DNA from 3 places in the Desulfosporosinus youngiae DSM 17734 genome. Region 1 is predicted to be linked to each of the others. Evidence: riboswitches for the same ligand, from Rfam matches in the RefSeq annotation. Region 1 holds a riboswitch; each other region holds the start of a gene.

Region 1 (10,738 bases):
CTCCATTTGGTTGGCATAATCAAAAAGGTCATTCCGCTGGTTTTTAAACTGCCATGGCTATCTTCAGGTGCATCGATTTGACTATAGATCTAGGCACGTTTCCATTCTCTCATCATGATCCCTCCCTCTCCCCTTTCTTTAGAAAAAAGAAGCAGAGGTATTTCCCCCCTGCCTCTTCAGCCATTTTATATCCTGGGCTTTCTGGCCCAGCTGTTGCTACAACATCTTTAGCTCACTTTTCGCGGGCTGACCCCTTCCCTGGACTCCAGAAGGGCTTGGTACGCCGCTTCATCCGCGCTCAGAATTTTCCCAGGTTCTTTTTCCCCCATCTGCATGGGGATCAGATCTTGCAAAATTTCCTGAAGCAGTGTCTGAGCCGGGCAGCGGTTGATGATAGCTCCGAAGGAATTTATAGTCAGATGAGCGAGTCTGTCCGTTCAAATCATTTTGTCCGCATTTTCTCCGTGGAGCATAATACAGTCGGTGATGTTAGCCGTGGTATTTTCAAAATAAAATGCCCTCCGACTTCAGTCATAGCCGTATACATAGCCAATGACCCGGTCTTTCCTATAATCTCATCCTGTCTTGACGTTTTCATTGGGATTCCTCCTTAGTTTCGGCCTTTAATCTCACATGGATGCGGCAGGAGAATTTCCTCTGCCGCGGCTATCTGAGATCAAAGAGATCTCCTTGCAGGCCTTTCCAAAACAATTGCCGCGCTTCAATGCGCCTACTCCAAAACAGCATAAGAACCCTAATCTTAAAGAGCGGCAGTATAAACGGACTGCCGATTCAGCCCCCCTTAGAAACTGCAACTCACCCAAGATCCGGCAATGGGCGATACCCCGGAATCTCCGAAAACAACCCATTGACCGCCCCTGCTTTTAGGTAGACAGTGGCCGACGAAAGTCAAATTTTAGCTCAATCCTAATATTCCATTTTAAGGGTCATACTCGGATTATCCTCCAGTGTCTGAGCATCCGTTTCCGCCCGTTCCGGATCAGCTTCTTGCCGGGAATCAAGAACGCCTCCCTCAGCCATTTCCTCCACAGCAGGGATCTCCATATCCCCCTGCTGCATGGAAGTAAGCATAGGAAGTAGTTCATTTTCTAAAAAATCCTGATCCGAGCAATAGTCGATAACGCCATCATGGGTTGAAATAACGGCCACATCACTGGGTGTAGTGATAAGTACGTCGCCCCCTGCCCCGGTCGTACTTTGAGCGATAAAGGCTGCGATATTTTTCGGAGTTACCTTTAAGACATGGGGAACGTAGATATCATCCTCGGAATAAGCCACTAAATAAGGATGTTCCATGACTCGCGGATTCGCTAAATTCATCAAGGCGTCAACCACTTGCGGGGAAAGTATCTTAAAGAGAGCAGCATTGATCTCACCCTCTTTGGCCGAGAAAATCTTAATGCCCTGTTCATTCAGCCCGCGGAGAAAATTAATAGTTGGTACCTCATCTCTGCCAAGACTTGCAATGAACAAGGCCTTCATCTCGCCTGCAGCAGCGGCTTCCGCCACTTTGGCCAAACCGTTTTGTTTAAAACTCGGACCGCTGCCGATATCCTGAGCTATTCCGACGACCTCATATCCCTGCCATTTAGCATAGTCCGAGAGTACCTCACTTTGCTTTTTCAAGCAGTAATTTGCATCCCCGGAAGCGCCAACTCGCAGGTAAACCCAGGCCCTTTGTTTCTCATCCGTCATTTTTATCCCACCAATACATAAGATTTAGCTTAGATACTACACGGCAGAACTTTTAAGCCCCGCCGCGCAGTATCTAAGATCAAAGTGATGAGTTTGTTCTTCATTTCCAAAACAGTTGCCGTGCTTCTATTCGACGCTACTTCCCGAAGCACAAAAGAATCCATGATTCTTCCAGGGCGGCAGCATAAACGGTCTGCCGGTTAAACAAACCTCATAGGAATTCACCTCTCCCAGGATCTCTGGAAGCCGCCCCCATTGCCTGATCCTGCTTGCAGCAGGGCTGTGGCTGGACGGAAGTAGCATTATCCCTGTCCATTTCCTTGCGAAACAGCCCACCACGGGCTGTTTTATGACCGGGCATTCCCGCTCGTCGCCTTCGATGCCATCGGTTCGACGGATACCTGTCACCCATCCGCAGGTAGTCTTGGCGCGCCTGTCAACGTCGCTGCCGCTCAGCACGGCTGGACAGTTCATGTATTTATGCTGCCGGATTTTTAGTTTTCAAAGAACAGAAAGGGCATAAAGAAACCCCCTCACTTATTTCCACGTTGAGTGAGGGGGTTGCACGGAACTATTTTTACTTATCCATGAGTTTTTTTAATTTGCCCAGAATCTTAATCTTCCGGTCATGAATGGTCATATAAGGAATACCGGTTTCCCTTGACAGCTGCCGTTCGCTCTTGCCTTTAAGAAACAGCTCAGTGATCAGCTCCTTTTCCTTCGGTGCCAGGAGTTCCAGGCAAGTCTGCATTTTCTCAAGCATGACCGTTTTCACTGCAGCATTCTCTACGCTTACCCGCTCATCGGCAAACTGCCGGTTTTCCTCCAGCGGCCGTTCATAGGAGTCTTCCCGGCTGGGAACGAATGCAACGGTCCGCTTAACATAGTCAATCCGGTACCGCTCTGCTTTCAGGTCGTATTGTTGGTACTCCATCTTGCGGTCGCTTTTTTCCAGTGCCTCAATCTGTTCATCGCTTAAACCGGGATACTGTTTACGATAGTTCACCCTTTTTTCTAATTTAGCCATCGGCTTGTCCTCCATTTCGCGATCTTTAAAATCTGGAAATGAAGAACAAGCGGAGGTGAGCGGCAATTCGGAACTGATGTGCTTTTGCAGAAAGCGGTGCAGCATGTAAAGTTTTTCGCACCTAATTGACTGAATATTGTGAAATCAACTGCTGAGAAAAAACCAGCACTTTGCAATAAGCGAAGTGCTGGTTTTCGGCGGTATTGAATTGATGGAAGGCCGTATAGACAAAGTGCTCTGTCTTTATTTCGACCTCCTGATGAATTGATAACGGTAAGCGCGGCAATGAATCCTGAGGCCCCCGTTCGCCAAGTACAAATGTCAGCAAAAGGCAGACCTGAGAAGCATTAATCAATGTTGTAAAGCATATACAACAAAAGCCTGTCTAAAAGACAGGCTTGCAACATTGGCAACCAGGCTATTCATAGCGCCTTTTAAGCACCTTAGATCCTACGGTTTTGCGTCCCTGCCTTTAGGCAGGTTTGCCCTTGACTTTATTCAGTTTTACCTAAACACATTTCTGCCATGGCCTCTATCGAACCGTAAACAACCTTCAACCCCGAATGCTGGGTTACCTCATGAGCACTTACGCCCGGTGCACCCAACTGGGGTAAGATCAGCGTTCGATGAGAGATCGCTTTATCGAGTTGCAATGGCCAGAGGATTTAAAATTTCGGTCGTTCCAACGATCCCTTTTACCAACAGCACACCATACATTAATATCTTGGTATCAGGGACTAGAATCCAAGTGTCCAAGCCAGATAATTCTTTAATACCTAAGCACTAATTTCACCGCTCATTATCCGTTCTTTAAGTTTCAAAACTTTATCTTCGATGATTCTTGCCGCTCTGATAAACTCATCATCGCTTTTTCCAGTTGGATCTTCAAGACCCCAGTCTTCTCGGTACTTACACGGTACGTACGGACAATTAACATTGCACCCCATCGTAATCACAATATCTGGTTGTGGGATAGCTTGAATCAACTTGGAAACTTGAGTCTTTTCCATATCAATATCATAAAGCTGTTTTACGATCCGGACGGCGTCTTTATCAATAGCAGGCTTTGTTTCGGTACCGGCTGAGTACGACTCGAAAACATTTGAAGCGAATTTTTTACCTAGAGCCTCAGCCATCTGTGAACGACAAGAATTGTGTACACAGACAAAGGCAACCTTTACTTTATTCATTATTAATTCCCTCACTTAGTCGTTGATAAAGACTAGAGTTCAAGCAGTTTATCTCCTTTAATGTCTTCGGCGCTCCACGGGATTACAGCAAAATTCCCCTTTGAATGTTCATCCACCTTATTGATCCACTCGATCTCATGACTTGCCTTTGCCGCCAATAATTGATTGGTGGTTCCTGTACGATACAGAGAAGAGTTAATAACCCACCATTTCGTCGCAATCCCTGCCCGTTTCAAATCTCCTTCAAGACGCATTGCTTCGTAGACCGGTGTAGCTTCCGCAAGGGTAACAATGATGACTTCCGTCTCCTCTGAATTTCGAAGTCTCGGCAGAAGTTTTTTCACCGATTCCGGAATATCGCCTTGTGAACGTTTAATCTCTTGGTGATAACTCTGGGTGGAATCCAGTAAAAGCAAGGTGTGCCCTGTCGGCGCGGTGTCGATAACCACCACTTGATCTTCGGCTTTCTCGACAATTTGGGCAAACGCTCTGAATACTGCAATCTCTTGGGTACAAGGAGAACGCAAGTCTTCCTCGATATAGGCAATATCCTCCTCCGACATTGTTTCTCTTGCCTTAGAAAGGACTTCCTCTTGATATTTTTTGAGTTCTGCCTGCTCATCAATGTGGCTTAAGGTAATCCCGCTATTCTCATTGATGACAAATCGGAGGTGGGCCGCAGGATCTGTGGTCGTAAGATGCACCTTTTTCCCTCTTTCCGATAATCCCAAGGCAACGGCCGCTGCAATCGTTGTCTTACCGACCCCGCCCTTCCCCATCGTAAAAATGACCTTTTTATGGGTGTTATGCAGATCATCAATGACATCTTTAAGCTGCGGAATGGTTTCTTCCTGAATTCTTTCTTTATGAATAAACAAGTTGTCCTGGGTGAGCAAAGCCCGGACATTTTCTATCCCCGTGACATTATACGCTCTGAGTGGCACCGTATAGGTGAGTAAGTTCCGTAAACCCTTTGGCATTTCTTCAAGTGCCTTCTGTTGCTTGAGATAAAGACTTTCGGAAATTGCATCATCATAGGAAGCAAGGACTCCGTTTAATATCAATACTTGATTGTTTACTCCTAAATCCGCCAGCTCCTTCGACGCTCGCACAGCCTCTTTGAGCGGAGTTTCTTCGGGACGCGAAACCAGAATAAGGGTTGTCAAGTCACCGTCTGCTAAGGTTTCTACAGCTTTTTTATACATTTCCTTTTTACTCTCCAAACCGGAGAGTTGCCCTAAACAAGATGCCCCATGCGTGCTCTCACTGATGAATTGACTCCACGCCGAGGGAAGCTGCAGCATTCTCAGCGTATGACCTGTCGGTGCCGTATCGAAAATGATATGATCATACTCTTCCTGCATTGTTTCATCCGTTATAAATTGGGAAAACTCGTTAAAAGCTGCAATCTCAACGGTGCAGGACCCTGAAAGCTGTTCCTCCATATTTTTGATAACGACCTCGGGAAGTTTACCCCGATAAGGTGCAATCACGCTTTCGCGGTATTCTGCAGCCGCTTGTACAGGATCAAGGTTAGCCACTACAAGATTAGGGACCTCTTTAATTGCCACACCCTTATTATTAAGGTCAGTTTTGAAAACATCTTGAAGATTGGAGGCAGGATCAGTGCTAATAAGCAAAACTTTTTTGCCATTATCCGCAAGGCTCACCGCGGTAGCGCAAGCTGTTGAAGTCTTGCCGACACCGCCCTTTCCTGTATAGAAAAGATATTTTGTCAATTGAATTTTCTCAGGAGTAAATGCCTTCATTTTAACAACATCCCCCATCTGAACAATCACAGGAATCTGAACTGCTTTTGGTAGTGACTTCAAATGGATTAGATTTTTCGTTTAAAGTTCCACTGGGTAAATCCAAAATTTTACAAAATTCATCATTGGAAGGATATCTTCCTGTTAAGACAATTTCCCCGTCAAGTACGATAGCCGGTAGATCATCGACTCCTTTAGTATTAAGGAGGTCGTTAATGGTTTTGTTATTAACGAATTCCATTGGGGCACTTGTAAGATTGAATCGCTCAACCTCGATACCTTTTTTATTCAAGGCACTGAGGACCGTTGAAATTCTGAGGAGTTCTTGGTCAACGCCGACACCACAAAGGCCTGTAGGACAGCACATCGCCGGTTCAAAGATTTGTATTTTTTTCATTTTAAGTTCCATTCCTTTCGCTGTGCTCAAGGCACAAAAATTTATGAAAGTGTCTCCTAGTGGATATAATCCAATTGGATAAGCAGATACACTACAGAGCACGGGGAGGTGAGTGGTCCAGGGTTTAGCACCCTGCCCGCATTTTAAGATGTGCCGTTTGCTATTTTCAAGTACAAATAAGTGTGCCATAGAGCACGTAAACTAATCCTTGTATAAACAATTCCCGTTTATTATGTAGCAAACAGTCAATGTCTGCTTTATCCACTATAAACTTATGCGGGGATGTGTTTATGCTCAAAATTGTTTTTCCTATTTGCTGTGGAATTGATGTCCACAAGAAGTTTGTTGTTGCAACGGTTGGTACTACTAACAAATCGGGGGTTACGGATTACCAAACGAGGCAATTTTCAACCTTTACCCAGAGTTTGCTTCAACTTTTGGATTGGTTGAAAGCTCACTCTTGCGTTCATGTCTGTATGGAGTCTACAGGCAAGTACTGGCACCCTGTTTTTAACATTTTGGAAGATTACTGTGATGTTGTCGTTGCTAATCCAAAGTATGTTAAAGGTATTCGAGGCAAGAAAACCGATAAGAAAGATTCTATTTGGCTTTGCGATTTACATAAGCACGGTTTAGTTCCCAGTAGCTTTATACCACCCTTACCAATTCGTCAAATTCGTGATTTAATGCGGTATCGGTTTAAGCTCATCAATGTTAAGTCAAGCGAGAAAAACCGCATCCAAAACTCTCTAACTGTTTCAAATATTATGATTTCTAGTGTTGTTTCTGATACTTTTGGCGTAAGCTCGATGAGAATCATTAATCACATACTTGATAATCCGGATGATATGGATTTCGAGGTTTCATCAATGTTACACGGAAGAATGCAAGATAAAGCAGAAACAATTACAAAATCAATCAATGGGAATTTAACTAAGCCTCAAGCAGATAAAATGCGTGTTTGTCTGCATCATCTTGAGAACATCGAGAAACATATAACTGATATCGAACGGGTTGTTTTAGGCTTAGCTCAGCCCTATTTGCCACAAATAGAGATAATTTTATCATTGCCAAGTATCAAGGATGTTTTTACTGCCATCGCTATAATCGGTAAGATCGGTAGCGATATGGCAGTTTTTAATTCCTCCAAGCATCTATGCTCATGGGCTGGAGTTACTCCTCAAAACAATGAAAGTGCTGGCAAGAAGAAATCTGTTCGTATTTCACGAGCTGGTGTATATATCAAGCCATTACTAGTTCAATGTGCAAATGCTGCAATTAAGAGTAAAAAGTGTCCGTATTTCAAAAACCGATATGACCAGATTAAGAAACGTCGAGGTCACAAAAAGGCCATTATTGCTATTGCACATACACTGCTAAAATGTATCTACCATATGCTAGATAAGGGTGAGACGTTTAATTTTGAACTATACAAAATCGACTCCAAACCAAAACAAACTTATGCATCGCAGATCACTGAGGAAATGGCTATTCGCTACCTGCAAACTTTAGGCTACCAAATACCCGATATGCCTAATACAACTTAAAACCTTACAAACAAATTTTTTTGAAAGCCGCTATTTAGCAGGCTTATTTTGTTATGACCTTTTTTAAATGCGATCATATTTCCGGGTTCTTTCAAACTAATCACTCCTATTTATTTGTAAAATTATTTAATACCTAAACATTATTTTTCTTTTCTTTAGATACTAGAATTTGCAACCCCTTTTCTGTCGAAGTGCTTTCTCTTAAAGTAAAAAGCGAGATTAACCAAAGCAATCATCACAGGCACTTCAACGAGTGGCCCAATAACGGCTGCGAAGGCTTGATCCGATGCGATTCCAAAAACAGCAACTGCAACAGCTATGGCAAGTTCAAAGTTATTGCTGGCTGCGGTAAAGGCAAGAGTTACTGTCTGCTCATAGTTGACACCTTGCTTATAGGACATATAAAAACTGATCAAGAACATAATGGCAAAATAGATTAACAGCGGAATGGCAATGCGAACCACATGAAAAGGAAGTGCCACGATAAATTGTCCTTTTAAGACAAACATCACAATAATGGTATATAACAAGGCTATTAAAGCAAGGGGCGATATTTTAGGAATAAAGACCTTTTCATACCACTCTTTGTTCTTAATTCTTAAGAAAATAAATCGGGTTAAAAAACCAGCTGCAAAAGGAATTCCTAAATAGATTAAAACACTCTTAGCTACATCCCCCATAGCAACATGAATCACTTGCCCACCCCAGGAAAGTCCTAACCATTGAGGTAAGACGGTGACAAAGAAATATATATATACCGAATACAGTAGGATCTGGAAGATAGAATTCAAGGCAACTAGAGCAGCGCAATATTCATTATCTCCTTTGGCCAACGTATTCCAGACAATAACCATGGCTATGCAACGTGCTAGACCAATAATAATAAGGCCAATGGCATAGTTCGGCATATCAGGTAACAATAAGACAGCCAAGATAAACATCAATGCAGGGCCGATTATCCAGTTTTGAACCAAGGACAGTAGGAGAACCTTTTTATTTTGGGCTACTTTGCCTATTTCCTCATACTTTATCTTTGCCAGCGGCGGATACATCATAATAATAAGACCGATGGCTATAGGCCATGAAATCGTACCAGTACTCATACTCTCTAAAGTCTTGGCAACGCTTGGAAAGAGGTATCCCCCCAACACCCCTATCCCCATAGCAAGAAAAATCCATAGAGTTAGAAAGCGATCGAGTACAGATAATTTCGTTTGGGCTTCAGCACTCACATTTGCGACCTCCCACATTATTATTTTCTTTTTGACTTGTTATTTCAGCCAACAGATTCTTTGCAGCTTCACACCCCTCCTTATTAAAAGAATAGTACATCCACTTTCCTTCTCTTCGACTATCCACAAGTCCTGATTCACAGAGAATCTTCATGTGGTGTGATAAGGTTGATTGTCCGATCTGCAAATCCTCAAGGATTTCACAGGCACATCTCTCAGCACTTTGCAACATTTCCATAATCATCAGCCGATTCGGATCGCAAAGCGCTTTAAAGACTTTTGCGTTATTTTGATATTTATTTTCCATATTCATATCTACACCTCATATCCATTTTTATCGATATGTTTATTATACGCCTCATATCGAAGGGCGTCAATATGAAGAAATCAGTCCAACAAATATATTCTTTAACGCAAATTATTTCCACTCACAATAGGCCGCACGGCTGAACGGATCTGGCATTCCAGAATGCAATCACTACCTTATGAAAAGATATAAAATAGGCCAGAAAAAACGGCACATTTATGTCGTTTGTTCCGGCCTTTGTCTATGCTGTTAACATTACTCAGCACTCTGCTTAACCCCACATATTTATCTAATGACTTAATTAGCTGACCAATTCTAAAGTTAAATTTGCTAATCCTTTGTAAAAAAGGCTTTGGGCATTTTCTTCAATTCTGTTGGTAAAGTCAGCTATCCAAGACTTTAGATAGTTGTTCATAAAGGTATCTTTCATAGTAAGCCATTGATTATCCTTCGTCTCAAGGTATTTCGCTATAAGGTAATAGACGAACTCAAGCTCAGTAATAATGTGATCAGGAGGTTGCTTAAATTCATCAGATAGCCTAAGCCCAGCGTCTCCATACGCTTCTAATACCTTAAGCGTGGAATCCCCCATGAGTCTGCGCTGGCCGTCGATATAGATGGAACCATACGGTGGTGCCAAGAGGTCAAAAGGCCCAACAAATAATTTGGCATGCTCTATGTTAAGAACCTCAAAATCTGTTGTGCCCATAAGGTATTCTTCCATTTCTAATACCACAGGCATTAAATCAGGTCTGTAATTTTCAAGAGTTTCTTTAAGAAGGGATAGCACTTCTGCCATTGCCTCAGAGGGGAAACCATACAGCAGGGAGAGAAGCTTATAGGAGTTTGCCGCTTGGGTTATAGTGCCAGTATCGTGAGTAACCATTCCTAACCCAACCTTTCATTCTTAACATTGTGCAAACGGGCCGTTTTCGACCCGCTTGCACTTTTAATATGAACCCTTTTTATGAATGGTGGAAATTTCTGATGTAAAATACTTTGGGCTGAGTACCGGCATTTGGTTTTAACTGCTTGTAACCATATTTACCGATCAGCTGACTGACTTCGCTTGTGGGGTCATCAAAATCCCCAACGGTTCGAGCATCAGCAGGACAAGAGGCGGCGCAATAGGGGATTTCTCCCTTGGCTAGACGGTGATCACACAGGGTGCATTTTTCAACGATGCCCTTGGGACGGATACCGGCATAGGTAGCTGCCCGGTCAGGGTTATAGTAGGGGATTTTTTCGCCGACTTTTTCCGCTGTTTCGGCTCCATTGGTAGTACACTGTGCAATGACAGAGGTTTTATCCCGCCAATGGCCATGGGGTTCCTTGGCGTTGTAGTTAATCACTTCATAGGGGCAGGCTTGAATACAGCTCTTACAGCCAATGCATTTATTAGGATTATGAAGGGTCAGCCCCTGATTATCCTTATACATGGCTTTGGTGGGGCAAGCTCTGACGCAGGCGGCATGATCACAGTGGTTGCAAAGAGTAGGGACATATTCGTAGGTTACATTGGGGAAGACACCGGTTGTCTGTTTAATATGATG
Region 2 (10,738 bases), 980 kb from region 1:
AGAAGCACGTTCCTCGTCCGGCGTTCTTTTTTTCCGTCCTTGTCTTTTCCCTCATAGTCTTCCGTGAACAGCTTATATCGGTAGGTACCGCTCTCGTTCGACGTCCACCCGTTTTTATCAAACAGTTTTTCATTGTAGCGCTGTCCCTTTTTCCCTTTTAGTATCTGTGAGAAAACGAAACCGTCGCCCTGGTTTAGGATCACGTCAATATTCTTCGACGAATTGAGCCCTTTGTCGGCGACCACAACCAGCCTGCCAAGCCCGTAGGATTCCTTGACGTCCTTCATGGTCGGCTGAAGCGTGAGGGAATCGCTTGTGTTGCCAGGGAAAATCGACATGCTGACCGGAAGTCCGTTCGAATCCATGAAAAGACCCATCGCGACAATCGGGTCGGTGCGGTGCTCTTTCGATACACCCCTTTTCCGCAGGTCGTCCTCGCCATCGGGACAGTCTATTTCGAAGAAATAGTTGGTCACGTCATAGAATGCGTAGGAAAGGTCACGACCAATGGTTTCCTTGACACGCTTATTCAAATGTCGCTGCAACTCTACCCCGAACTCTTCGAAATAGTCAAGCGATCGGTAGACATCCGGCAGCGTGAAGTCCGTACGCATTCCATAGAAACCGTTCTTCATCTGGCAGGAGGCGCGCTTGGAATCCGGGCGGAGAATTCTTAACAACACCAGAAATTTAAAAATGTCGCTGGGCGAATACTCCCCTCGGAACTTGTGGGATGCCTCATAGCCCTTGATAAATGACTTGATTTCAAGCAGATCATAGACGGCCTCCAGAAATTTATATCCGTAGTTCTGCCGTCGGTTTTCCTCGCAGTACATCCTTGCAGTTCCAGGTGCCTCTATTCGAAGCGGAACGTTTTCTGCTCTGTAATTGGCGTTAAATTCCTTGACTTTGGCCATGAAAACTTCGGGGTCACTTTGGTCTTCAAGGTAACCGAAGTCTCGGATCGTTCGTTGTTTGGTTGGCATTCCTGGGCCGGGACGATACCCCTCGACCACTCGCACCTGTGTCCGAGGTGTTCCATCCGCCGTCGTTCTTTTGTCTATTTTGACCATGTTACAATCACCCTACACATATAGTAGCACATCGTTAGCATAACATCAATTATGTCTGCAAAAAAACGCGGAAATCTGCGTCAATGGGGAACTTTTTTAGTTGTTCCTTACTAATTTACTATGTTAACTGTAAAAGTCGGGTTATAACACATGTCATTATCTCAGTACGAGGTTGAAAAATCCAGTTATAGGCAGCCTGTATATTATTGCATATCGGGGAAAATTGCTAATGGGTTTTGTGAAACATATTAACTGAATTCTTTAATTATATTGCCAATTCAAGTGTAATTGTTCACCAAACGTGAACTAAATCTTGTGAAATGTATTTTTTTTATGTAATATATTGAATTATTTTAAAATATGCATTAATATGAATCCAACGCCACCCGTTGTTCGGTTTATTAGCTGACTATAACAGTAATCTTAGTTGTGAAAACTTTAATGGGGCAATCAATAATGAAACAACATGGTTACTGAAACAATGAAAATAATGAAACAATGCCCAGCTTAAACAGACAGTAAGTATTCTTAACAAGTTACAATCTGTCTTTGTTTAAATCTTTCCAAGGAAATCTGAGGACGTAAAGGGGGGGATGCCCGGAAGTTATAAATGGTTTAGCTCATGGTCTTATTATTTTTTTAAAGCCCTAATCTTGGAAGGAGGCCTATTAATTTGACGTACTTGCAAAATTATAATCCAACAGGCAACTTTTGGTTTTCCGTCTTCCTTGCATCGGTACCTATTTTAACCCTGCTTTATTTCTTAGCACTTCACCCTCATAAAGCCAAAAATGGCGAGAAAATCTTAGGTATTTATGCTCCGTATGCTGCAGCTATTGCAGTCGCCGTGACCTTTGTAATTTGTATCTTTGTTATGGGGATGCCCGCATCTTCGGCTGCGGCAGCCTTTGGATATGGTGTCATAAGCGGTTTATTCCCAATCGGCTGGATTGTCTTCGGTGCAATTTTCCTTTACACGATGACAGTTGTTACCGGTAGGTTCGAAATTGTTAAAGACTCGATCGCCGGAATCACCGCGGATCGACGCTTGCAAGCCCTGCTCGTTTCCTTCAGCTTTGGAGCCTTTATCGAAGGGGCATCAGGTTTTGGTACTCCTGTCGCCGTGGCCGGTGCAATCATGGTCGGTCTGGGTTTCCGTCCCTTAACCGCTGCTGTCGTTTGCTTGATCGCTAATACAGCACCTGTTGCCTGGGGAGCAATCGGAACTCCGGTTCTGACCCTTGCCAAAGTCACTGGTATTCCAGATGGCATGATCACTATGATGGCTGGCAGACAATTGCCATTCTTCTCGATCCTCATCCCCTTTTGGTTGGTCGCTACTATGACCGTAATGGAAAAAGGGAAATTGAAGGAAATCTTTGAAGTATGGCCGGCAATCCTTGTTACAGGTGCCTCCTTCGCTGTTACCCAGTTCTTAATGGCTGAAGCTCAAATGACGATGCTCGTCGATATCGGATCAGGTATCATGAGTATTGTTATCACCGCAATCTTCTTGAAACTATGGAAACCTAAAAATATCATTACGAACGAAATGGTTTATGCTAAATTAGAAGGAAGAGATCCCGGGAAACCAAAAGCTATTCCCAAACATCCTCTTCCGGTTCTCTTACAAGCATGGATGCCTTGGGTCTTCTTGGCAATCTTTGTTGGACTATGGGGAGTTCCAAGCATCAAGGCCTGGTTGAATTCTCTCTTTAATCCGAGTTTCCAAGTTCCCTTCCTCCATGGTTTAGTTTTCAAAACAGCACCTGTAACGGCTGAAGCTGTTGCAAAAACAGGAGAAGCAGCTATATTCAGCTTCAATCTTCTTACTATGGCAGGAACCGGGATCCTTATTGCTGCGTTCATCACCGGTATTCTGTTCCTCAGAGTTACTGCTGCCCAGTGGAAAGAAATTCTCGTTACTACAATCGTTCGTCTGAAAATTCCTCTTTCCGTTATCTCTTTAGTTATCGGTTTAAGCTACATGACAAAATATGCTGGAACTGACGTTGTCATGGCATTAGCCTTCGCTAAAACCGGTGCACTCTATCCCTTCTTTGCAGTTATGATTGGATGGTTGGGTGTATTCCTGACAGGTAGTGACACCGCTTCAAACTCACTGTTTGGTAACCTTCAGTTAGTAACCGCTCAACAGCTGAATCTAGACCCGCTCTTAATGGTTACTGCCAACAGTACCGGTGGGGTTATGGGTAAAATGATTGACGCTCAGAGTATTACAGTTGCGACAGCCGCGTGTTATGCAGATGCCGACGAAGGGGTCAGAAATATCGGAGTTATCTTCCGTAAGGTCTTCTGGCACAGCGTTGTGCTGGCCATGCTGATGGGTATCCTCGTCTGGCTGCAAGCTTATGTCTTCCCCTGGATGATTCCTACTATGAAATAATCCTTTTCTTAGCTGACCTAATGATTAAATTAGGTCAGCTATTTCTTTAGATAGTTTTTTACTATAAAGCGAAAGAGAAAACAGTCTAAAAAAGAGGCATGCCCTTCTTTAGACTGTTTTCTTTGTACCTATATTAAGCGAACTAAAAATAGTATCTAACTCAAGGTTATAAACTGTCAATTTTACATCTAAATACTCTTTTAGCCTAAAGCTCTAATGTCAAGATCTTATATTATACAGCGGAAGCGTTCGGCGTAAGATCCCGCATAGATAGACTGACCCGCTCTCTCGCTTTATCAATTCCAATCACTCGTATTTTGACAATATCCCCCACAGCCACCGCTTCCATGGGATGTTTGATGAATTTATCGCTTAACTGAGAAATATGAACCAGACCATCATGTTTAACCCCGATATCTACAAAGGCTCCAAAATCCACAACATTACGCACAGTACCTTCCAGGATCATTCCTTCGCTAAGATCCTCCAAATGAGTGACATCTCTGCGGAGTAATGGCCGCGGCAAATCTTCCCGGGGATCCCGGCCTGGTCTTTGCAAAGCATCTAAGATATCGCGGACTGTCGGAACGCCTGCGCCAAACTCGTCCGCAAGCTCTTTAGGATCCAGCACGACCAGTTTATTGCGGATTTCGGTGATGCGGTCCCGCAAATCCCCGGTGGTATGCCCAATCCCTTTCAAGATGTTTTCAGCAAGCTGATAAGATTCCGGGTGAACGGGCGTATTTTCCAGGGGATTAGCCCCATCAGGCAAACGGATAAACCCGGCACACTGTACATAGGTTTGGGCACCGAGACGGGGTATTTTCTTAAGCTGGTCACGATTACTAAATTTCCCATGTTCATCCCGCCAAGCAACGATATTCTTAGCTACCGCCGGCTTCAAACCTGCCACGTATTGAAGCAGAGAGGCAGAAGCGGTATTTAGATCAACTCCTACCACATTAACACAAGACTCTACTACTCCATGCAGGGATTCTTCCAACCGTTTAGGCTGCACATCATGCTGATATTGTCCTACCCCAACCGCTTTTGGTTCAATCTTTACCAGTTCTGCCAAGGGATCTTGCAGCCTTCTGGCGATAGATACTGCGCTCCGCAAGGAAAGATCAAAATCCGGGAATTCCTCGCCTGCTAACTTCGAAGCCGAATACACGGAAGCCCCTGCCTCACTTACCAGGGTAAATTCGACGGGAATTCCATCTTCCTGAATCAGTTCCGCTACGACCTCCTCTGTTTCCCTGGAGGCCGTACCATTGCCAATCGCAATAATATTGACATCATACTCCCGGATCGCTTTCCGTAAAATTGCTTTAGCTTCTTCTCGTTTGCCCTTTCCGGTATGCGGATAGATTACACCTACTTGATGCAGCTTTCCTGTCTCATCTACAATCGCCCACTTACATCCTGTTCGGAATCCCGGATCAAGCCCCAGAACCATTTTCCCACGAACTGGAGGCTGTAATAAAAGTTGACGAAGATTAGCTGCAAAGACTTTAATGGCTTGTTCTTCCGCTTGAGCTGAAAGTTCTGCCCGTACTTCCCGTTCTATGGAAGGCTCAATCAATCGCTTATACCCATCATGTGCTGCTTTTTGTACCAGCGGAGCACACGGTCCCGCTTTGACATAGCGCATTTCAATGATTCTCTGCAAATTTTCCAGCGGTACATCAATCTTTACAGATAAAAATTCTTCCTTCTCCCCGCGATTCAGGGCCAGTACCCTGTGAGGCGGGATCTTTCGTACAGGTTCACGGTAATCATAGTACATCTCAAAGGGGGATCGTTCTGTGGCCTTCTTAGCTGCGGCGACCGCTACAACATCTGCAGTTCTTATGGTTTGTTCCCTAATCCGTTTACGGAGGGCTGCATCATCCGCTATGGTTTCCGCTATAATATCCATCGCCCCAGCTAACGCTTCCTCTGTTGAATTCACCTCAAACTCTGCATTTAAGTACTTTTCTGCCTCTGCTTGAGGGTCTCCTCTGGTATATTGAACCAATAACCAGTCCGCTAAAGGTTCAAGCCCCTTCTCCTTGGCAATCGTTGCCCGCGTACGACGTTTTTGCTTATAAGGCCTGTAGAGATCTTCGACGTCTTGAAGCACCGCAGCTGCCGCGATTTGAGATGACAGTTCTTCCGTAAGCTTTCCTTGTTCGTCTATTAGGCGCAGGACCTCGGTTTTCCGCTGTTCTAAACGCCGCAGGTAATCCAAACGTTCTACAATATCACGTAATACATTTTCATCGAGTTCCCCGGTTACTTCTTTACGATAGCGGGCAATAAAAGGAATCGTGTTTCCCCCATCCAGCAAATTAACAGCCTCTTTAACCTGGTTTAACTTAAGACCAAGTTCCCTGGCAATAACCTCATTGAAATCCAATGATTAATCCTCCCTAAAACCGATTGTATAACTTGATAAACGTATACATCTAATTATAACATTCTTCGCTAAGCGAAGGAAACTCCGCCAACTTCAGACGTGAGGCTTCTAAATTAAATGAAAAGCTATGAGAAGGTCTTAGGTACCTTTCCATAGCTTTCCTGATCAGCAAATTAACGTTGAATACTTACCCCGCTATAGTTTAAACATCGTCACACTGCCTTGGAAATCTGCTGCCATTTGGGCAAGGGAGGCTGCCGACCTGCGAATTTCCTCCATAGAAGCACTCTGTTCTTCTGTCCCGGCAACCACATTTTCAAGACTGCCGGCAATATCCTTCGGAATGCAAGCTACCTCCATGATTGAGGAAACGATTGTCTCAGTACTTGCTCCAACCTTCCCGACTACCTCAGCAACAGCTTGTGCCTGCTTTGAAAAGTCGTTAACACCCTGCAAGATATCCCGGAACGCTTCACCTGCCGAATTAACCATGGTAATCCCGTCTTGGACCGCAACAGTTCCATCGTTCATAGTCTTAACCGCTTTCGTGGTTTCTTTTTGAATCTCACCAACTAACCCACTGATTTTTCCAGCTGCATCACTGGACTGTTCGGCAAGTTTACGAACTTCATCTGCAACAACTGCAAACCCTCTTCCCTGCTCTCCCGCCCTTGCAGCTTCGATCGCTGCATTTAGAGCAAGGAGATTGGTTTGAGCTGCAATGTTGGTTATTAATGCCACTATTTCACCAATTTCCCCTGATTTTACCCCTAGGCTATTTACAACATCTGCCGCCTCTGTGACCTTACTGCTAATCGCTTGCATCTCGTCAACAGCTTTTCTGACAACACTATTCCCTATAGCGGCTTTTTCTGATGTGGAAAGCGAGCCAGCCGTAACCAAATGAATATCTTGAGTTATCGAATTCATATGCTCAGAAACTAATTGGGCGGATTGTGCCGTAGCATCAACCCCCGTGAGTTTTTGACTAACCCCTTCAGATACTTCCTGAATGGAGTAAACAATTTGTTCCGTTGTTCTGCTGCCTTCGTCTGCACTGGCCGTCAATTCTTCTGCTGAGGCCGCTAATTGCTGAGAACTGTTAACGATCCCTTCAATAATGCCCTTAAAATTCTTGATCATCAGGTTAAGATTGTCTGTCATTTGTCCGAACTCATCTTTTGAACGAACCACAATAGTTTGGCTCAGATCTCCTTGAACAATAGCTGCTGCAAATTGGTTGACCTGTTTTATATTTTTAACAATATATCGGCTATACAAGATGAGTACTGTGCCGGTTATGGCAACGGCCAGCACAATCAGGATTAACATCCGATTTAATAAATCCTTTAAAGGAGCCAGCAAATCAGTCTCCTCAACATCAATGGCTAAAATCCAGCCAAACTGAGGAACTTCCGCATAGTAAACTTGCCTTGCAGCACTCTTGTCATTGTAGGGAAACGTACCGGTTTTTTCAGTCAGCATCTTTTCTGCCGCTTCCTTTAAACTGGAATTTTCTTCTTCGGTAATCTTGATATTCATGATCTTGTCCGGGTTTGGATTCGCCAGGTACTTCCCTTCCTTATTCAAAAGATATATATCTGCTTTAATATCTAATTGGATATTACTAATTAAGGTTTGCAGAGTTATGAAATCAATTCCACCTGTAATTGTACCCTTGAAATTTCCGCTCTTATCATAAAACGGGACGTTATCCGTTAATATGGTAGCGTTCGTGCCCTCATCATAATAGGGATCCGTCCATATTGATTTTTCTGAGATGCCTTTGCTTATTGTATACCAGCCTTGGCTGGGATAATCATATTTAGGGTCAGCAAATTCATTGGTAAATACTACGTTGCCTTCTTTATCCTTGTAGACATAGGGGCCAAAGTATTGGGTGTCACTGTTATAGGCATATGGCTCATACCACACACCTGCTCCGAATGTAACACTATTAGCTGTAATGATTTCTGTTAGTAAACCCGCATACTCCTCAGCATTTACGCCATTTCCGACAGATTCTACAGTACGTGCTAAGCCTTGAAGCAACGTATCATGGGCCGTTAATTGTTTCTCAATATCTTTGATCGTCCCATTCAGTTGAGCGGTCATTTTATTTTGGATCTCGCTTTTTAGTACAGTTTCCGAATATTTGTAGCTAACCAGGGACATTGCCGCCAGGGTTAATAATACTAAGGGTAATATAGTTGCCATTGTCTTACCACTGATACTAGAACCATTAAATAATCTCTTAAACATAATTTCAGCTCCATTCATATGTCAACGATCAGTTACGTGCTGATACGGCTTAGCAGCCTATAGGTCAAACTTGATTTCAGTTAAACTATCCCCCCTATTCGTCTAAAAACAAAAAAGCCTAACTACCGAACTTTCAGCAGATAGACATTTTGAATGTACACTTCCGCAGCCCGGCTATCCTGATTGTAGTAGTACTATCCTTAGACCCGTGGCTTTGCGTCCTTACCATGTGACATGTTTGCAAATAAATAAGTTCAGAAAAATCAGTGTTACCGTTTATTCGACAAAAAATTCTATTTTCCTCCTGCCTTAGGTTTTCTTATTTTTATACCCCCTATAATTAAAACCTGATCCCTCTCCAAAAAGAAAACCTACGAAACACAAATAAGTGTTCCGTAGGTCTCACTAAATCATTGCCCGGCGTTTTCATTGGTTCATTTCTTCATTAAATGAGTTGTGACATCTCTCTTTATAAGAACTGCTGAATTCGCTGCACCGCTTCCCGCAGCACGCTTTCATTCTGAACCATAGCTATCCTGACGAATCCCTCTCCATACTCTCCAAAGGCCATCCCCGGCACTACGATGACACCTGCCTCACGAGCCAAGTCCATCGCAAAGGATACTGAGTCCTGCTCATTCGGAACAGGCGCCCAAATAAACATGGAACCCTGGGGAATCGGCATTTTCCAACCGGCTTTAGCACACCCCTCGATCAAGATGTCCCGTCGCCTCTGATAAGCGCTCTTATTCTCTTCAATTGAATCTTGTGCATTGCGAAGTGCGTAAGCTCCGGCGGCTAAGACTGGAGCGAAGACACCATAATCGATATTTGATTTAAGTTGAGAAAGAGTTCCAATGACATCAGCGTTCCCGACGACAAAGCCTAATCTCGCTCCGGCTAAATTGTAGGTCTTGGATACGGAATGGAATTCAATTCCGACCTCTTTTGCCCCTCGTGCCTGCAAGAAACTCACAGGTCTGAAGCCCTCAAAGGCCAGTTCGGAATAAGCAGCATCATGACAGATAAGAAGATCATATTCTTTAGCGAACTCGACAACCTCGTCAAAAAAGGAGAGGCTGGCAACTGCTGCAGTGGGGTTGTTGGGATAATTTAAAAACATAAGCTTTGCCTTGCGGGCGATATCAGGCTCAATTTGTTTCAGGTCAGGCAGAAACTCATTCTCTTTCAACAAAGGCATCGCAATTTTTTCTCCGCCGGCAAGCATTAAACCAGCCGAATAGATGGGGTATCCCGGGTCGGGAATTAAAGCCAGATCACCAGAATCAATGTAGGCCAGAAAAATATGAGCCAGCCCATCCTGGGAACCCATTAATGGCAGAACCTCAGTTTCCGGATTTAAAGTGACTCCAAACCGTTCCTGGTACCATTTTGCACAAACCCTGCGAAATTCTTCTGTTCCCCGGGTTAGGGTATAACCATATTGGTTATCATCCAGAACTCCTTGACTAAGAACCTTACGAATTTCAAGATCCGGAGCACGGTCAGGACTTCCAATACTAAGATTAATAAGGCTCTTTCCCGCCCTTTCCAATTCCCTCTTCAAATTATCCATTTCTGTAAAAACGGACGCTCCTAACCCTTCCAAACGTATCGATGGTATTTGCATTGTTTACACTCCAATTCTGTCCTGTGGGTGTCAAGGGGCTGTCAAAGGGATTGTCCATTGATATCCCCTTTTGACACACCTTTAATTCTTATTTTACCACGCAAATTATGCAGTTATAAAGCAAAATTAATATTTTAACTCAACCCAATTGCAGAAAAACGGTCTATAAAGTAAAATGTGCTATAATTATAGAAATTGTTTAATAAGAGAATACTTAATTTAGGCAATGGAGTTAAGAAGGGGGACTCATAAATTTATGGCACTGATGAATGAGAATTATCTAAGGTTACCTGGGAGTTATCTGTTTTCAGAAATTGCCCGCAGGGTTAGTCAATTTAAAAATGAGAACCCCGCTGCGGATATTATTCGCTTAGGAATAGGGGATGTAACCCGTCCGCTTCCTCCTGCGGTTATTGAAGCAATGAAAACAGCCGTCGATGAAATGGGGAGAGCTGAAACCTTTAGAGGGTATGGCCCTGAGCAAGGGTATGACTTCCTAATCGAAAAAATCATTGAAAATGATTACAAACCCCGAGGAGTCGAACTTGATTTAGACGAAGTCTATATCAGCGACGGAGCGAAGAGTGATACAGCCAACTTTCAAGAAATCTTTGGTGTCAATAATATCATGGCAGTCACCGACCCCGTCTATCCGGTTTACGTGGATAGTAACGTGATGGCAGGACGTACCGGAAACTTCGATGCGGAGAAAGGTCAGTATGAGAGTATTGTTTATCTTCCGTGTACTGAAGAAAACGGAATGAAACCCAGCTTTCCTGCAACTCATGTAGATATGATCTATCTTTGTTTCCCGAACAATCCGACCGGAATGACCTTAACCAAAGCAGAGCTTAAGCAATGGGTGGACTACGCAAGGGAAAACAAATCGATTATCCTATACGATTCTGCTTATGAAGCATACATACGCGAAGAAGAAGTCCCTCGCACAATCTATGAGGTTGAAG
Region 3 (10,738 bases), 1.1 Mb from region 1:
ACAACAATGGCAACGCGGCAGAATGCTACAGTAAGCGACTGACCTGTGACTATTCACAATGTTGTTAAGCAACAATAAAATTTCTCATTCTGGAGGGGTGTTTATGAAACAGACGGGTACCGGACAAGTGAAACAGATAGGCATCGGACAGGCATTCAGAGCAAATTTTTTGGGCCAGGCTCCCAACTGGTACAAAACAACCATTCTTGCTTTTCTGGTGTTGAACCCTATTTTGATGTTGACTCTCGGTAAGTACGTTACCGGGTGGGTTCTGATTGTCGAATTTATTTTTACCCTGGCCATGGCGCTGAAATGTTATCCGCTCCCTGCAGGCGGACTTTTGGCGATCGAAGCCGTTGTGATCGGGCTTACTAACCCGCATTCGATCTATCACGAAGTTGAACTGAACCTGCCGGTTATTCTGCTTCTGATGTTCATGGTTGCCGGGATTTATTTTATGAAAGAAGGTCTTGTGTACCTGTTTACCAAGATCCTTACCAAAGTACGCTCTAAAGTCGCCCTTGCCTTCCTGTTCTCTATACTGGGGGCGGTTCTCTCCGCTTTTCTGGATGCGCTGACCGTAACGGCAGTGATTATTGCCGTGGCCTATGGATTCTATAACATTTTCCACAAATTTGCTTCCAGCGAAAAAGTATACGAAACCTATGACATCAATCACGACCATATTGTTGATGACATATATCAGGAAGATCTCAATCAGTTTCGTGGCTTTCTGCGCAATCTTATGATGCATGGTGCCGTGGGTACCGCCCTGGGCGGAGCAACAACACTGGTTGGTGAGCCTCAGAACCTGCTGATCGGCTCTATTATGAAATGGGACTTCGTTGATTTCTTTTTAAACAGCGCACCTGTGTCTATCCCGGTGCTGATCGCCGGTCTTCTGACCGCCATCACCCTTGAAGTCACCAAGTTTTGGGGGTACGGCTATCAGCTTCCTGATTCTGTTCGAAAGGTCATGGAAGACGACACCAAAGCCAAAGATGCCGCGCTGGATACTCGCGGACGTATACGCCTGATTATTATGGCTGTATGCGGCGTTCTGCTGATCTTTTCCCTGGCGTTGCACCTGGCGGAAGTCGGTATTATTGGTCTGATGATTATCATCCTGCTTACCTCTTTCAACGGGGTTATTGAAGAAGGGCGCATCGGTCATGCCTTTGAAGAAGCAATGCCGTTTACCGCACTGCTTATCGTATTTTTCTCCATCGTTGCGGTTATTCATGACCAGCATCTGTTCACTCCGATTGTTCATTGGGTATTACAGCTGGAAGGACAGGATCAGCTTGTGGCTTTTTTTGCGGCAAACGGTGTCCTTTCCGCAATCAGTGACAACGTATTTGTGGCTACCGTATATATGACCGAAACCCAGAAAGCCTTTGAAGCCGGAGGCATTGCGCTGGAGCATTACAACAAGATGGCAGTTGCAATCAACATGGGTACAAACATCCCTTCCGTTGCTACACCAAACGGTCAGGCAGCATTCCTGTTCCTGCTGACCTCCGCGCTTGCTCCGCTGATTCGCCTGTCTTACCTGGAAATGGTGAAACTGGCTCTGCCTTATACCATCGTTATGTCTCTTACAGGTGTGCTGGCTACAATGTACCTGTTGTAAGCCTGAATAGTATTGTACAACTAAATACTCTTAAAATCGGTTGGGGTAAACTTCGCGAAAGCGAAGGACGCTAAAATCATGGGTCTAAGGCTGCTAATTCATATTGGAATTAGGCTAGGATCGCCAGATTACAAGCAGGAACTTCTCAGGGAGAGTAGTCATCTTAAGACTGCTCTCCCTTTATTTTGGGAATGTTAAACTATCATATGGAGGTGTATTAAATGCTTATTGTCTTAGCCGTTATCTTTTCATTCAGCTATTTTCTTTTATCATCACAGAGAAAATCCCTAGGTCAATCATTGCAGTCTTGGTAACGTCACGACCGTTTTATTAATTGTTCCTATAATCATCCCCATTGCCGGTCAACTGGCAACCCGGCAGAATGCTACAGTAAGCGACTGACCTGTGACTATTCGCAATGTTGTTAAGCAACAATAAAATTTCTAATTTGGAGGAGTGTCATATGAAACAGACGGGTACCGGACAAGTGAAACAGATGGGCATCGGACAGGCATTCAGAGCAAATTTCCTGGGCCACGCTCCCAACTGGTACAAAACAACCATTCTTGCCTTCCTGGTGTTGAACCCTATTTTGATGTTGACTCTCGGTAAGTACGTTACCGGGTGGGTTCTGATTGTCGAATTTATTTTTACCCTGGCCATGGCGCTGAAATGTTATCCGCTCCCTGCAGGCGGACTTTTGGCGATCGAAGCCGTTGTGATCGGGCTTACTAACCCGCATTCGATCTATCACGAAGTTGAACTGAACCTGCCGGTTATTCTGCTTCTGATGTTCATGGTTGCCGGGATTTATTTTATGAAAGAAGGTCTTGTGTACCTGTTTACCAAGATCCTTACCAAAGTACGCTCTAAAGTCGCCCTTGCCTTCCTGTTCTCTATACTGGGGGCGGTTCTCTCCGCTTTTCTGGATGCGCTGACCGTAACGGCAGTGATTATTGCCGTGGCCTATGGATTCTATAACATTTTCCACAAATTTGCTTCCAGCGAAAAAGTATACGAAACCTATGACATCAATCACGACCATATTGTTGATGACATATATCAGGAGGATTTAAATCAGTTTCGTGGCTTTCTGCGCAATCTTATGATGCATGGTGCCGTGGGTACCGCCCTGGGCGGAGCAACAACACTGGTTGGTGAGCCTCAGAACCTGCTGATCGGCTCTATTATGAAATGGGACTTCGTTGATTTCTTTTTAAACAGCGCACCTGTGTCTATCCCGGTACTGATCGCCGGTCTTCTGACCGCCATCACCCTTGAAGTCACCAAGTTTTGGGGATACGGCTATCAGCTTCCTGATTCTGTTCGAAAAGTCATGGAAGACGACACCAAAGCCAAAGATGCTGCGCTGGATACTCGCGGGCGTGTACGCCTGATTATTATGGCTGTATGCGGCGTTCTGCTGATCTTCTCCCTGGCGTTGCACCTGGCGGAAGTCGGTATTATTGGTCTGATGATTATCATCCTGCTTACCTCTTTCAACGGGGTTATTGAAGAAGGGCGCATCGGTCATGCCTTTGAAGAGGCACTGCCGTTTACTGCACTGCTTATCGTATTTTTCGCCATCGTCGCGGTTATTCATGACCAGCACCTGTTCACGCCGATCATTCAATGGGTACTGCGCCTGGAAGGCCAGAATCAGCTTGTGGCTTTCTTTGCGGCAAACGGTGTCCTTTCTGCAATCAGTGACAATGTATTTGTGGCTACCGTATATATGTCCGAAACCCAGAAAGCCTTTGAAGCCGGAGGCATTGCGCTGGAGCATTACAACAAGATGGCAGTTGCAATCAACATGGGGACAAACGCTCCTTCCGTTGCTACACCAAACGGTCAGGCGGCGTTCCTGTTCCTGCTGACCTCCGCGCTTGCTCCGCTGATTCGCCTGTCTTACCTGGAAATGGTGAAACTGGCTCTGCCTTATACCATTGTTATGTCTCTTACAGGTGTGCTGGCTACAATGTACTTGTTGTAATCTTTCTCATCCCAACACCGAAAATACCCTCTCCGCATTTAGGGCAGCACCCTTGGTCCAGGCGGTTAACCAGGACAGGTTCACGTTCAATCACCGCTGCACCGCACTGAGGACAAAAGGTTGTACTTCCACCCCTGACATTCCCTAAATACACGTAGGGCAAATACTCTTTGGCTATATCCCAAGCCCGTTCCAACGTCTTTCGCTCCGTAGGCGGAACGGCAAGCCGATAAGCCGGATGATAGGCACTCAAATGCCAGGCCAGCGGAACATTAAGCTGCCGTAACCAGCGCGCCAGCTCCGTAATCTCTTGGGGATCATCATTAACCCCTTGAATAACAAGGGTCGTCACTTCCAGATGAACCCGCCCTGCCAAACGCTCCACACTATCTAAAACCCAAGCCAGTTTGCTTCCGCAGTAGTGTTGATAAAATTCCTCCGAGAAGGCTTTAATATCAATATTGACCGCATCCAGCCACGGAATCAGCTCCTCAAGAAAGTGGGGTGAAATCGTTCCGTTACTCACTAAAACCACCTGCCCCCCTTGAGCTCGCACAAGAGGAGCAGTATCTCGGATCATCTCAAACCACACACTCGGCTCTGAATAGGTAAAACACAGCCCAATGGATTCCTGCTCACGCCCGGCAAGCTTTCCAAGCTCGGCGGGCGTGACTTTTCTTCCGACTTGATGTTGCTGGGATATCTCATAATTTTGACAAAAAGAACAGCTAAGATTGCAGCCAAAGCCTCCCACGGAGAATATCCAAGAGCCGGGATAGAAATGATACAAAGGCTTCTTCTCGATTGGGTCTATATTCCAAGCCGCCGCTTCACCATAGGTTCGGGATACAACCTCTCCCTCACGGTTTTCCCGGGCCTGACACCGACCTGCCTGCCCATGCCGCAATTGACAATGTTGGGGACAAAGTAAACAACTGGCCATATAGGACTTTTCAGACAAAAGAACCGTCCCCCATCTATTCATAGTGTCTCTTAACCTCAAAACGCCAAAGTTCTGTTTCGCCCTCGAAGATACCTGCCTTTTGTTTTGCGATGCTGATTTGTTCCGCTACGGTATCCACCCCTTCCAGATGAGGGAGTAAAAGTCCGCTTCTTCCCCTTTGCCGAACCACAACCCCATACCGCCAAGGATCCAGCTCTTCAGGTCCGGAAATCTTCTCGAGTTCCCCAAGGACATCCACCGTGAAGCTTATAGAATCTAATTCCTCGGCACGAACCGGGCGAAAACGTGGATCCTGTGTTCCTGCCGCAATCGCATTATGCCGGATTTCCAAGGCTAAATTATCCTGCCAGGGTTCGGTTGTTCCTATACACCCGCGTAAATTCCCATCTTGTTTTAGGGTGACAAAACATCCCCTCCGCACGGCGAATTCAGAGGCAGACATGGCAGGCAGATCCAGCAAACCCCGCTCTCCCTTTTCTAAATAGGTTGTCAGGCATCGCCGCGCCCACTGGGGCAAGGGTGAGGAATGGTATAAATCCGCTACCAGGTAGCCTACGCCAAATGGCCCTTCATAGGAAAGCACTTCAGGTGCTCCCTCTTTAGCCGCCAGCGCCAGGCGAAGACTTCGGTACCCGCATTCCCCTGCTTTTTCGACAAGGTCAGCCGGCAAATCCGAGATTCTTTTTGTATCCCTCTGCAGGGTTTTCACCACAAATTGATCAAATTCCGGTCCTGCAGAATCGAAGCCATACGGTCCGTCCTCCTTCAGGCGATGGGAGAGATCTCCGCTGGCCACAAGGGCATAGCGTCCAGGTAAATCTTCAAGAATCTGTCCTAAACTCTCTCCATAATCCTCAGGACGCTCCAGGGGCATCCCTAATAGAACAACCTTGCCTTTCCACCCTGCTTTTTGCAAAAAATAGAGGGGTACAAAGGCACCATGATCGATAGAGCCCTGTATCGTAACAATCCCCGAGAGATTTTGAAATTGTGCGATAACCACAGGATCACTTTCAAAGGACAAATTAACCTGAGGCGCTCTAAACTGAGCAAAGTTTCCTTGAAGAGTGTTATCCACTGCAAGAGTCATGCCCTTCTTGATGAGAGGCGCATGAGGCGAAACCAAGATGACCGTTTCAACCTGTGCTTGAGCTATTCTCCGTGCAACTTCCCCATAAGCATCTGCACTCGCTTGACATTTCCGCTCCTCTCCCCTGCCTACCTCCGGAATTAGCAGGGGCGGATGGGGAACAAATATGGAATAAACCAAACCCATGATATACACTTCCTTTTGGCCTGATTAAGTCTTATATGATAATTGATTATTGCTTAATATGCTAAAATAGCACCTCTTAACTTATCCCAATATAATTATAAACCAAACGGGTCCGATATAAAGATAGTGACCTCATAAAAACCCCCCGGGTCTTTGACACTTGCCTTTAATATAGAAAATTCTACAAGCCTTGAAAACAGGGCTTTTTTCATTGAAAAAATGTCAAATTCCCCCCAATAGGTAGTGAGTAATTTATCGTAATGTGTTATAATATAAGGGATTGGAGGAGATCGTACTATGCGACTTAGTATATCCAAGTCTAAAAATGCTACTTCATTTTATGTCATACAATCTGTTTTCGAGAATGGCAGGCGTTCCACAAAAGTTGTTGAAAAGTTAGGAACGCTTGCTGAATTACAACAAAAATTAAATGGGCGTGACCCTATTGAATGGGCTAAATCATACATAGAAGAACTTAACCAAAAAGAGAAAGAGCAATCACGTGAAGTCATCCTTAAATATTCGCCATCCAAAGTCATTTCCAAAGATCAACAACGTTTCTTTAACGGCGGTTATCTTTTTCTTCAGCAAATCTATCACGATCTTAACCTTCATAAGGTTTCCGCTGATATATCGAAAAAATATAAGTTCTCTTTTGACCTGAATGCTATACTGTCTCGGCTCCTTTACGGACGGATCCTTTTTCCTTCCTCCAAACTCGCTACCTACAAGCATTCTTCAAAGTTCATTGAACAAACTGACTTTGAATTGCAGCATGTGTACAGAGCACTAGAAGTTATTTCCAAAGAAATGGACTTCATCCAGTCTTCTCTTTATACTAACAGCCTCAAAATTTCAAAGAGAAACACGGGTATTCTTTATTATGACTGCACCAATTATTTCTTTGAAATCGAACAAGAAGACGGCCTTAAACAGTATGGCGCTTCAAAAGAGCATCGACCGAACCCTATCATCCAAATGGGGCTGTTCATGGATGGAGACGGCATTCCTCTTGCTTTTAACCTCAACAGTGGCAACACGAATGAACAGATTACACTTAAACCCTTAGAGCAAAAAATACTTTCCGATTTTAAACTTTCCAAGTTTGTTGTCTGTACAGATGCCGGTCTGGCTTCTGAAAAGAACAGAAAGTTTAACAACGAAGGTGAACGCGCATTTATCACGACCCAATCGATTAAAAAACTAAAAAAGCATTTAAAAGAATGGTCTCTTGACTCAAAAGGCTGGCATCTTGCAGATCATGATAAAACTTATGATATCACCAAGCTTGACGAGGAAACTTATAAAGACAAATGCTTCTTCAAAGAACGCTGGATTAAAGAAAACGGCCTGGAACAAAAACTTATTGTCACTTACTCCATCAAGTACAAAAATTATCAACGCCAAATTCGTCATTCACAAATCGAACGTGCTCAGAAATTACTCGATTCGAATCCGACGAAACTTTCAAAAAGCCATCAGAACGACTATAAACGTTTTATTAAGAAAACCAGCTGTACGTCTGATGGCGAAATAGCTGAAAATGAACTCTATGCCTTAAATAACGAAACCATCGTTGCCGAACAAGCCTATGACGGATTTTATGCCGTTTGTACGAACCTCGAAGGTAGTGCTCAGGAAATCATCCGGATTAACCAGCGGCGCTGGGAGATTGAAGAATGTTTCCGGATCATGAAAAGTGAGTTTAAAGCGCGACCGGTATATTTAAGTCGCGAGGATAGAATTAAAGCACATTTTACTACCTGCTTTATGTCCCTTATCATTTATCGATTATTGGAAAAGAAACTAGGGAATAAGTTTACATGCAGTGAAGTCATCAACGGATTGAGAGAAATGAATTTCTATGAGATCAAGGGTGAGGGATATATACCGACCTACACAAGAACTGATTTTACAGATGCGCTGCATGAGACTTTTGGTTTTCGAACAGATTACGAGATTATTAAGAGAACACAAATGAAAAAAATTTTTAACATGACTAAGAAATAAAAGATTACTCACTTTTTTAGAATGCCAAAAAGCTTGAACACCTTGCAAATACAGGACTTTCAAGCTTTTTATATTTTTCAACTGTCAAAAAGGAGATTATAAACCAAACGGGTCCGATATAAAGATAGTGACCTCATAAAAACCCCCGCAAAATCCTCTCAAATCTTTGAGTCAAGAATTAGGATTCACCTTTTATAGACCTAAAATACTGGTAAAATCCTTAAGCAATTGATAAAAACTGCTTAATCAGAGCAGAATAATCTTGTACGCTCGTACGCCGAATTCCAATATCTTGCTTGGTTTATTTAAGCTAAATCAGGTATACTTAAGTTTAGTTTTGTCATGGCAGCGTAATACCAGCGCCAATGCATAACAATTCGAGGAGGTAATCTCATGAGTAAACAAACGATCAGTACCCAAAATGCACCTGCGGCCATTGGACCTTATTCCCAAGGGGTTAAAGTAGGAAACCTAATTTTCACGTCAGGACAGCTTCCCATCAACACTCAAAGTGGAGAATTAGCTGCCGACATCGAAGGAGCTACCAAGCAATCCTTGGATAACGTTAAAGCAATCCTGGAATCTGCGGGTTCTTCTATAGACAAAGTCGTTAAAACCGTGGTTTTTCTGAGAGACATGAATGACTTTGCGGCAATGAATGCGGTCTACGCCACATATTTCTCAAGTAATCCGCCAGCCCGTTCGGCTGTACAAGTTGCGCGTTTGCCTAAAGATGCTATTATCGAAATTGAAGCAATTGCTCTCGCCGAATAATCGAACATACTCTTAAGACATCAATAAAAGGTTCTTAAAATCGCCAAGATTTTAAGAACCTTTTATTTGAATTAGAGGATCTACACTATGTACTCTGCTTTTTTAACCATAAAACTCAAAAAGTTAATTATATCCATTATCTTAAGAGGGATTTCAATTTGCACGCCGAATAGACATTATATTACAATATTTCTGAGATAACCCCCAAGCAGAGCGGGCAATTTGTTTATCGTTGGAGAAAGGTCGCGAATGAGATGACTTTAACAGAACGCTTAGAAACATTACCGGTATCCAAATTCCATTATCTATTGCTGATGTCAGCCGGATTAGGTTGGATGTTTGACTCCATGGACACTGGTATTATTTCCTTTGTTCTTCCTGTATTAATGAAGGCTTGGAACCTCAGTCCGGAACAAGTCGGCACCATAGGAAGTATCGGGCTTGTCGGCATGGCGCTGGGAGCCATTCTCTCAGGGACTATCGCGGACCTTATCGGCCGCAAAAAGGTTTTTGCCTCGACACTCATTATTTATAGTTTGTCCACCGGGTTGTGTGGCCTGTCTTGGAGCTTTGAATCTCTCTTAGTCTTTCGTTTTTTAGTTGGCTTCGGTTTAGGCGGTCAGCTTCCTGTTGCCGTAACGCTGGTAAGTGAGTTTTCTCCGGCCAAACACCGCGGCAAATTTCTCGTTCTTTTGGAAAGCTTTTGGGCTATTGGCTGGCTATTGGCTGCTCTGGTCTCGTATCTCGTCATTCCCTGGTTAGGATGGCAATCTGCCTTCTACATAGGTGCTCTTCCTGCCCTCTATGTATTTTATCTATGGAAAGCTATTCCGGAATCACCTCGTTATTTAGCCTCAAAAGGCCAATCAGCTCAAGCAGAAGCGATTGTCCGTAATATTGAACTTCAGTCAGGTGTCCAACCTGCCGCTGACAAGCAAGGCTCGCAGCCGGCTTTGGAATCTCCGTCTAAAATAGCGGTAACGGAACTCTTTTCAAGCAAATTTATCAAAAGAACGGTTTTTCTCTGGCTCCTCTGGTTCGGTATAGTTTTCTCCTATTATGGAATCTTCACTTGGCTTCCTTCTCTATTAGCTCTGAAGGGATTTACTTTAACTAAGAGCTTTCAGTATGTTATGACCATGACGCTAGCTCAAATCCCCGGATATTTTAGTGCGGCATATTTAGTTGACAAGATTGGCCGAAAGCCGACGCTGGCTGTCTATCTTATGGGCACAGCAATTTCCGCGTATTTCTTCGGACAAAGCACGGATGTTCAGAGCATCTTAGTATTAGGTTCTCTAATGTCTTTCTTTAACCTTGGTGCTTGGGGTCTTGTCTATACTTATACCCCTGAACTTTATCCAACACATGCCCGGGCCACCGGATCCGGTTGGGCTGCCGGATTTGGAAGGATCGGCGGTATTCTGGCCCCAGTCGTTGTCGGGGTGATGATAGGGACTTATCAGTTATCCTCTCAAGCTGTTTTCCTTATGTTTGCATCTGTATTAGTCCTGACAAGCCTAAATGTGATCATCCTTGGCGAAGAAACAAAAGGCAGACCAATGGATTAATGTTATTTATATCCTTATGTGGAACATTAATCCATATGGTGCATACCGTGTATTATGAACCAATGATACTCACATTTATATAAGGGGGCTTGCCCATGAAATCGTTGATGGGACAACGGGGTTACTCCCCGACTCAATATAACAGGTTCTCGCCAATTCAGCGCCAGGAAACTAAACCTGTACGGCAACAGCAACATTCCGGACCGGCTTCTCAATCAATGCCTAAGCCGGTAGTTCAGCCTATAGCTCAACCTATAGCCCAACCGGTAAATCAGCCCGCATCGTCTAATCAGCAGCAAACTGCTTTACCTCAACTTCCACCCTCTTCTGTAAAGACAGTGCCTCCTAATCCCTGGCAGCAACAAGCTGAACTTCTCATAAAACAATACGGTCCTTCTCTCATGAATCAATTTGGACCTCTCCTGGCCCGCAAAGTAGGGCTTCCTATTGCGCAACAAGTTGGCCCTCCTTTGGCCCGCAAAGTAGGAATTCCTCTCGCCCGGCGTGTTGGTCTGCC

The links. A riboswitch is a leader RNA that binds a small molecule or an ion and turns the genes downstream of it on or off. The one in region 1 is predicted to bind cyclic di-GMP.
Region 2: another riboswitch for cyclic di-GMP. It lies ahead of DESYODRAFT_RS02850 (methyl-accepting chemotaxis protein); the one in region 1 lies ahead of DESYODRAFT_RS07510 (sigma-70 RNA polymerase sigma factor region 4 domain-containing protein).
Region 3: another riboswitch for cyclic di-GMP. It lies ahead of nhaB (sodium/proton antiporter NhaB); the one in region 1 lies ahead of DESYODRAFT_RS07510 (sigma-70 RNA polymerase sigma factor region 4 domain-containing protein).

What each region holds. Positions count from the first base shown of each region.
Region 1 covers NZ_CM001441.1:1,567,786-1,578,523, reverse strand. The annotation lists gene DESYODRAFT_RS28015 (hypothetical protein) at 443-598, opposite strand; gene DESYODRAFT_RS07515 (recombinase family protein) at 928-1,716, opposite strand; gene DESYODRAFT_RS28005 (hypothetical protein) at 1,843-2,190, opposite strand; gene DESYODRAFT_RS07510 (sigma-70 RNA polymerase sigma factor region 4 domain-containing protein) at 2,294-2,743, opposite strand; cyclic di-GMP riboswitch class I at 3,149-3,240, opposite strand; partial or broken gene DESYODRAFT_RS29885 (mercury methylation corrinoid protein HgcA) at 3,271-3,514, opposite strand; gene DESYODRAFT_RS07505 (arsenate reductase ArsC) at 3,520-3,933, opposite strand; gene arsA (arsenical pump-driving ATPase) at 3,966-5,702, opposite strand; gene arsD (arsenite efflux transporter metallochaperone ArsD) at 5,704-6,099, opposite strand; gene DESYODRAFT_RS07490 (IS110 family RNA-guided transposase) at 6,390-7,646, shown strand; gene arsB (ACR3 family arsenite efflux transporter) at 7,802-8,896, opposite strand; gene DESYODRAFT_RS07480 (ArsR/SmtB family transcription factor) at 8,868-9,185, opposite strand; gene DESYODRAFT_RS07475 (TorD/DmsD family molecular chaperone) at 9,487-10,071, opposite strand; gene DESYODRAFT_RS07470 (4Fe-4S dicluster domain-containing protein) at 10,151-10,738, opposite strand, start outside.
Region 2 covers NZ_CM001441.1:589,130-599,867, reverse strand. The annotation lists gene DESYODRAFT_RS02865 (IS1634 family transposase) at 1-1,073, opposite strand, end outside; gene DESYODRAFT_RS02860 (L-lactate permease) at 1,747-3,480, shown strand; gene DESYODRAFT_RS02855 (Tex family protein) at 3,713-5,881, opposite strand; gene DESYODRAFT_RS02850 (methyl-accepting chemotaxis protein) at 6,077-8,143, opposite strand; cyclic di-GMP riboswitch class I at 8,305-8,396, opposite strand; gene DESYODRAFT_RS02845 (aminotransferase class I/II-fold pyridoxal phosphate-dependent enzyme) at 8,613-9,773, opposite strand; gene DESYODRAFT_RS02840 (LL-diaminopimelate aminotransferase) at 10,030-10,738, shown strand, end outside.
Region 3 covers NZ_CM001441.1:454,676-465,413, reverse strand. The annotation lists gene nhaB (sodium/proton antiporter NhaB) at 104-1,633, shown strand; cyclic di-GMP riboswitch class I at 1,668-1,769, shown strand; gene nhaB (sodium/proton antiporter NhaB) at 2,097-3,626, shown strand; gene amrS (AmmeMemoRadiSam system radical SAM enzyme) at 3,607-4,611, opposite strand; gene amrA (AmmeMemoRadiSam system protein A) at 4,604-5,866, opposite strand; gene DESYODRAFT_RS02230 (IS1634 family transposase) at 6,164-7,876, shown strand; gene DESYODRAFT_RS02225 (RidA family protein) at 8,270-8,650, shown strand; gene DESYODRAFT_RS02220 (MFS transporter) at 8,905-10,221, shown strand; gene DESYODRAFT_RS02215 (hypothetical protein) at 10,317-10,738, shown strand, end outside.